2 regions of the Pradoshia sp. Z5_111 genome follow, and region 1 is predicted to be linked to the other one. Evidence: riboswitches for the same ligand, from Rfam matches in the RefSeq annotation. Region 1 holds a riboswitch; the other holds the start of a gene.
The links. A riboswitch is a leader RNA that binds a small molecule or an ion and turns the genes downstream of it on or off. The one in region 1 is predicted to bind S-adenosylmethionine.

Region 2: linked by a shared signal. The riboswitch ahead of metK (methionine adenosyltransferase) and the one ahead of AC4D4A_RS12030 (methionine biosynthesis PLP-dependent protein) in region 1 are both predicted to bind S-adenosylmethionine.

Annotation. Positions count from the first base shown of each region.
Region 1 covers NZ_JBZCPQ010000005.1:116,111-120,141, reverse strand. Annotated here, with positions in the region: gene AC4D4A_RS12040 (ABC-2 family transporter permease) at 1-536, opposite strand, end outside; gene AC4D4A_RS12035 (ABC transporter ATP-binding protein) at 540-1,325, opposite strand; gene AC4D4A_RS12030 (methionine biosynthesis PLP-dependent protein) at 1,456-2,556, opposite strand; SAM riboswitch class I at 2,742-2,846, opposite strand; gene AC4D4A_RS12025 (M42 family metallopeptidase) at 2,980-4,023, shown strand.
Region 2 covers NZ_JBZCPQ010000006.1:28,303-32,333, reverse strand. Annotated here, with positions in the region: gene asnB (asparagine synthase (glutamine-hydrolyzing)) at 1-455, opposite strand, end outside; gene metK (methionine adenosyltransferase) at 653-1,852, opposite strand; SAM riboswitch class I at 1,986-2,113, opposite strand; gene pckA (phosphoenolpyruvate carboxykinase (ATP)) at 2,492-4,031, shown strand, end outside.

The DNA of each region.
Region 1 (4,031 bases):
CATATATCAATCAATATAATGACCAGCAAAAATAAAAGACTAAAGCCAATTCCTTGAGTAACAATAGCAGCAATCAACGCAGGCGCAATAAATATAATGGTTATTGTGCCAAGGTAAATAATAATATGTATCAGCTTTGCCACCGAGACCGTTCTCCCATCAACCGGTCTAGACAATAAAATAGACTGATCCCGTATATCAAGCATCACATGGGAAAAATCAGATATTAAAGATGTCATGATAAAGAACATAAAAACAGCAAACAATAGACTCATTTGGAAAAAATAATTTTCACCCATAATCATAAAAGGAATCAAGATTAGACCCATAAGCGCATAAACCCATAAGGATTTCAAAAACTGATTTGAATCCTTACCAGTATTTCCAGACTCATCATTCATCAAAGTGGGAACTCTTCTCGCGTCCATTGTAAGCTTAACCTGAAGAATTCTTCTCATAACCGGATAATCAATTCCCATCCACTGAAATAGCTTCTGTCCTCTATCCAACACACGCAAACTCATAAATTTTTTCATCTATTAATCCTCTTTGACGACAGATACAATATCTTCGGCAATTGAACGATGTTGGGTAAAACCGGTTAGCTGGTTAAATATTTCTTCAAGAGTTCCTTCCTTGCCAACATCCTGTAATTCTGCAAAGCTTCCATCTGCAACTATTCTGCCTTCATGCAGTAAAATAATTCGATTGCTAATTTTCTCGACAACATCCATGATATGTGAGGAATAAAAAATAGTTTTCCCCTCACTTGCCAGCAGACCCAGTAATTCTTTGATGATCATAACGCTATTTGCGTCGAGGCCGCTTAACGGTTCATCTAAAAATAAAATATCTGGATTATGAAGAAGGCTTGAAATTAACAGAACCTTTTGCTTCATCCCTTTTGAATAACTATTTATTCGTGAATCATACATTTCTTCAATGTTTAATAGCCTCATTAATTTAAAAGCCTTCTGGTCAGCCTGCTCATAAGACAAACCATATAGCTCGCCTATAAAAGTCAAATATTCTCGTGCAGTCAATACATCATATAAATCCGCCAATTCAGGCACATAGCCAATTCTATTTTTATAGGTGATCCTATCCTCAGAAAGCTCTTTATCAAAGATCTTCACTGAGCCTGTATAGTCTGTAAGGAGTCCGAGTAATATTTTAACCGTTGTTGTTTTTCCTGCCCCATTGGGACCTATATATCCGATAATTTGTCCCTTGTTTACATTAAGATTAATTCCTCGAAGAACTTCTTTCGACCCATAATGCATTTGAAGATTACTAATAGAAATCACCTGTTCAGCCATTTTCATTCTCCCCAAAGACCCATTTTGGTTTAGTATAACAAAACGGGTCTTTAATTTACATAATTTTCCGATTTATCCTTTTCAGGTATTACTTCTGGAATGCTTCATGATGCACCTAAATGCCTGTAAAGTTAACCTAAATCGATAATGATTCAAAAGCTTGAATAAGATCATCAATCAAATCATCTGCATGCTCAATCCCAACAGAATAGCGCAGCAAACAATTACAGACCCCATTTTGTGTCCGCACTTCCTCAGGGATATCCGCATGTGTTTGTGTAGCAGGGTATGTCATTAAGCTTTCTACTCCACCCAGACTTTCAGCAAAGGATATGATTTGAAGGCTTTTTAAAAATGGATTGACCCATTCCTCTGATTTTAGCCGGAACGATATCATCCCCCCTTTACCAGGATAAAGGACATCTGTCACTTCTTCTCTTTCTCTTAAAAATCTGCTGATTTTCTTAGCATTTTCCTCATGCTGCCTCATCCGTAGGCTCAATGTTTTCATTCCTCTCATCACAAGCCAGGAGTCAAATGGGGGCAGCACGGCTCCTGTGGCATTTTGATATTCCTCTAAAAGCGCACCAACCTCTGCACTCTTTGAGACAATTAAACCTGCCAACACATCATTATGTCCTGCTAAATATTTGGTGGCACTGTGGACAACAATATCTGCTCCCTGCTCAATCGGTCTTTGTAAAATGGGTGTATAAAACGTATTATCTACGATGAGCAGTAGATTGTTAGATTGGGTCAATTGAGCAATTTCTTTAATATCCATTTCCTGCATAAGCGGATTTGTCGGAGTCTCTATAAAGAAGGCCTTCGTATTTTCCGTAATGGATTCAGCAAAATCTTCATATGTTTGGCAATAGGTAAACTTGATGCCATATGTCTTCCATATTTGTTCAAATAACCGGTAGGTCCCTCCATAAAGATCAGCAGAGACGGCTATTTCATCGCCTGGAGAAAATAAGCATAGCAATGAGTGAATGGCAGCCATGCCTGAACTATAGGCAAATCCCTGTTCACCACCCTCTAGCTCGGCAATTGCTTCCTCTAATAATTTTCTGGTTGGGTTCCCTGTTCTTATGTAATCAAACCCTGTTGATTCCCCTATTCCGTTATGGCGATAGGCTGTGGAAAAATAAACTGGCGGATTAACAGTACCTGTTTGTGTTTCACTTCGATTGCCTATTTGAGCTAAGAGTGTTTCAATTTTAACTGTTGTCATATGTATGACTCCTCTCTCTTTATTAATCCCCAAAATACAGTTATTCTGATTTACCTTCGTCCGGCTCTTATACACCATCATATGTTGCGAATTTCCTCAATCTGCTCATTTTGCCAGTGAATGAAAAATAGGCTTATAAACGAAAAAAGTCTTCAAGAAGAAGACTTTTCATTAAAATGAGCTCCTTCTTATCGGCCAGGAATGATTCTTCCTGCAGGAATTAGCACCTTTCCATATTGGCGGTTGCTGAGATTTCACAGGGCCTGTCCCTCCATCTCTCTTGATAAGATTTTTCAGAATATTTATTTAACTATAAATTTACAGTCCCACTGCTAAAAAAGCAAGTTATTTCTGCCTTTATTGTCCAACTTTTTAACAAAGGTATATAATAAATCTATCCATAAAAAGGAGTGATTCGAAACCATGAAAGCCAATGGTCAGGAAATTTTCCAGTACATAAAAAACCTTGTATCCATTCCAAGTCCGAGCGGCTATACAACGGAAGTGATTGATCATGTAGCAAAGTTTTTACAATCTCAAGGAATACCTGCAGTAAAAACAAATAAAGGTGCCCTATTGGCAACAATCAAGGGGCAGGATGATACAAAGCACCGTTTTCTAACAGCCCATGTAGACACATTAGGTGCTATGGTGAAAGAAATCAAACCAAGCGGACGTTTAAAATTATCAATGATCGGCGGATTTCGCTGGAATTCTGTGGAGGGCGAATATTGTAAAATCCATACTTCTGAAGGGAAAACGTATACAGGGACAATACTATTAAACCAAACCTCAGTCCATGTTTATCAGAAAATGGGGGATATTAAACGCGAGGATGCAACGATTGAAGTTCGAATTGATGCTGTGACTAAAAGCAAGACGGATACAGAAGGTTTGGGTATTTCCGTAGGTGATTTTGTTTCCTTCGAGCCACGCGTTGAATTGACAGACAATGGATTTATTAAATCCCGTCATTTAGATGATAAAGCGAGTGTCGGCATTTTAATGTACATCATTAAACAGCTAAAAGAAGAAGGTATCACTCTTCCCTATACAACTCATTTCTTAATTTCAAATAACGAAGAAATTGGCTATGGCGGAAACTCCAATATTCCTGCTGAAACCGTTGAATACCTAGCTGTAGATATGGGAGCCATTGGGGATGGACAATCTACGGATGAATACAGTGTTTCCATTTGTGCGAAAGATTCAAGCGGCCCCTATCATTATGGCCTTCGTCAGCATTTAGTCGCGTTAGCAAAGCAGCACAAGATTGATTACCGTGTAGATATATATCCTTTCTACGGTTCTGATGCTTCTGCTGCCATCCGTGCCGGTTATGATATCAAACACGGATTAATTGGACCTGGCATTGATGCTTCACATGCTTTTGAAAGAACCCATATCAGTTCTATTGAACATACTGCTCATTTAATCTGGAATTACTTACAATCAGAATTAGCCTAATTTCATAC
Region 2 (4,031 bases), on a different contig from region 1:
TCTTCCTTATAAAAAAATGGTTTAATCCCAAATGGATCACGGGCACCAAAAACAGATTTCTCCTGTTTATCCCAAATCACAAACCCAAACATCCCACGAAGCATTTCAACTGCCTTTTCCCCATATTGAACAAATGCCGCCAGGATTACTTCAGTATCTGAATTTGTAGAAAACGCCATGCCTTCCTTTTCAAGCACTACTTTCAATTCCAAGTAGTTGTATATTTCTCCGTTAAAAACAATCCAATAGCGTTCATTTTCATACGTTAAGGGCTGATGTCCACATTCAATATCAATGATGCTTAGTCTTCTGAAACCAAGCTGGATATGTTCATCTATATAATACCCCTCGTCATCCGGCCCTCTATGCGTAATCAAGTCATTCATACTTTTAATTAGTTCTGAATCCTGATTCGCTTGTTGGTGATCATGCATACATCCTACAAATCCACACATTATTATTCACTCACTACCTTTACTTTCGACTGTTTTTCATTTAAAAATATCAAAGAATTAGATTTTAGATATAAGCTAGCGTCCCGACAAAATACGATCCATTATACCCGATTTCATAGTTTCCTAATATTACCATATTTAGACAAAAAAAGAAAGAGGGCTTATCCCTCTTTCTAGAAATGTTTATGCTGTTTATCTTAGATGTTAGCTTCCGTACGCAGTACTTCTACTTTATCCGTTTTCTCCCAAGGAAGATCTAAATCATTGCGTCCAAAATGTCCGTAAGCTGCTGTTTGTTTATAAATCGGACGTCTTAAATCAAGCATTTTTATGATTCCTGCAGGGCGCAGATCAAAGTTAGCACGTACTAATTCAATTAATTTTTCCTCTTCAATTTTACCTGTACCGAACGTATCAATGGATATAGATACTGGCTGAGCTACACCAATCGCGTAAGCCAGCTGAACTTCTGCTTTATCTGCAAGACCTGCTGCTACAATATTTTTAGCTACATATCTGGCTGCATAGGCAGCAGAACGGTCTACCTTTGTAGCATCTTTACCAGAGAATGCTCCACCACCGTGACGTGCATATCCACCATACGTGTCTACGATAATTTTACGGCCAGTCAAGCCTGCATCCCCTTGTGGACCTCCGATAACAAAACGGCCCGTTGGGTTAATAAAATATTTAGTTTGTTCATCAATAAGGTGAGCTGGAACAACCGGTTTTATTACTTGTTCTTTTAAGTCTTTCTTAATTTGCTCCAGTGTTGTATCCGCGTCATGTTGAGTAGAGATTACGATTGTATCAATTCTAACCGGATTTTTGTTTTCATCATATTCCACTGTGACTTGTGTTTTTCCATCAGGACGCAAGTATGGCAGAACATCTTGTTTACGAACTTCAGCCAGCTTTCGAGATAATTGGTGAGCAAGAGAAATAGGAAGAGGCATTAATTCTTCTGTTTCGTTGCAGGCAAAACCGAACATTAGACCCTGATCTCCCGCCCCAATTGCTTCAATCTCTTCATCTGACATCGTGCCTTCTCTTGATTCCAAAGCTTGGTCTACACCTTGGGCGATATCTGCAGATTGTTCATCAATAGAGGTTAAGACAGCGCATGTTTCTGCATCGAAACCATATTTTGCACGAGTATAACCAATCCCTTTGATTGTGTCACGTACAATTTTTGGAATATCCACATACGTAGAAGTAGTGATTTCTCCCGCTACTAAAACTAATCCAGTGGTAACAGATGTTTCGCAGGCTACCCTTGCATTTGGATCCTTTGCTAATATTTCATCCAAAATGGCATCAGAAACCTGATCGCAAATTTTATCCGGATGACCTTCTGTTACAGATTCTGATGTAAACAAATGTCTTTTATTAGACATGTATATTTCCTCCTTCAGTTTCCCTGTTTATGGCTACTCATTATCTTTAATTATCTCCTGATTATACGAAAAAAGACCTTTCCCCTTTATAAAGAAAAGAGGAAAGGTCTGAGTCTCAGAAATCGGCCTTTCACTCTCATCGTTCAAGGCATTATAACCTTGCATCAAGTTAGCACCTTTGCGTGATTTCCATTAAAGGAATCAAACTGCAGGTTGCCCCGGCTTCATAGAGCTCGTCTCTCCACCGAGTCTTGATAAGAGTATCCATATCAAATGTATATAATATCTTATCCATCATTTTCTGTCAATAAATAAGCAGGAATATATTGTTAAGATAGACCTGAAGCTTCATCCTTTCCTAAAAGAAACACATTCCGACCTTAAGATTCGCATTTCTATTATGATATTGATATAATTAATTTACGAATATTCAAATAAATATACATTGTTATTTATCCATAAAGGTTGACTAATATCACTGTTTTTTTCACTATGGAAAATAATAATAATTATTCTTATATACTATATTAATCAATTGTTTTGAAAATTAACACAATTAGTATGGATAAATCAATTAAATGTGTTATACTAATTTCCATATAATATACTTACCAAAATTCTGGAAAAGGATGATACCTTATGAACAGTGTAGGAGTTTCCAATGAATTGAAACAATTACTTACTCATGATAATATTCACATTCAGCTTTCAGTGCCACAACTAGTTGAAAAAGTATTAACCAGAAAAGAGGGCATCCTCACATCTACTGGAGCTATTAAAGCTGAAACAGGTAAATATACCGGCAGATCCCCAAAGGATAAATATATTGTAGAGGAAGCTGCTACTAAAGATAAAATAGCCTGGGGAAGCGTCAATCAAGCAATATCTGAAGATGCATTTTCTAAATTATATGATAAAGTTATCGATTACCTCGAAAAACGAGATGAATTATTTGTATTTAATGGGTTTGCTGGAGCTGCAACAGACTACCGCCTTCCTATACAAGTAATCAATGAATATGCCTGGCACAATTTATTTGTACATCAGTTGTTTATCCGCCCCACTAAAGATGAGCTTGAAAACCATTCGCCTGAGTTTACTATTATCTCAGCACCAGGTTTTAAAGCAAACCCTCTTGTGGACGGTACACACTCTGAGACGTTTATCATCATTTCATTCGAAAAAAAAGTGGTCTTAATTGGAGGCACTGAGTATGCAGGTGAAATGAAAAAATCCATTTTTTCAATCATGAATTACCTGCTGCCTGAGAATAATGTGTTCTCTATGCATTGTTCAGCAAATGTAGGTTTTGAGGGAGATGTAGCTCTTTTCTTTGGCCTATCAGGTACTGGAAAGACTACTTTATCAGCCGATCCAAATCGCCGCCTAATAGGTGATGACGAACATGGCTGGTCTCCTGATGGGGTATTTAACATTGAAGGCGGCTGTTACGCAAAATGCATCAATCTCACAGAGGAAAAAGAGCCTCAAATTTTTAATGCCATTCGCTTTGGTTCTGTACTAGAGAATGTAGTTGTAGACGAAGATACGAGAATTGCTGACTATGATAATGGAATGTTAACTGAAAATACCCGGGCAGCTTACCCAATCGAAGCCATGCAGAATATCGTCACACCAAGTATAGCAGGCCATCCCAATACCATCATCTTCTTAACTGCTGATGCTTTTGGTGTTCTGCCTCCAATCAGCAAGTTAACAAAAGAACAGGCAATGTATCATTTCCTAAGCGGTTATACGAGTAAATTGGCAGGAACTGAACTCGGAATTACTTCACCACAGGCAACGTTTTCTACCTGCTTCGGTTCACCGTTCTTACCATTACATCCAACAAAATATGCTGAGATGCTTGGCAAAAATATTGAGGAGCATCAAGTTCAGGTATATCTGGTTAACACCGGTTGGACTGGAGGAGAATATGGAACAGGCAGCCGAATGAAGCTTTCTTATACACGTTTGATGATTCAAGCTGCATTAGAAGGAGAACTAGCCAATATTGAAACGGTACAAGACAGAATATTCGGCTTAGCGATTCCCTTACATGTACCCGGAGTACCGGATGAAGTTTTACAGCCTCAAAAAACGTGGAAGGATTCAGAAGCCTATTATAAAAAGGCAAATGAGCTTGCAAATAAATTCAGAGAAAATTTCAAGGAATTTA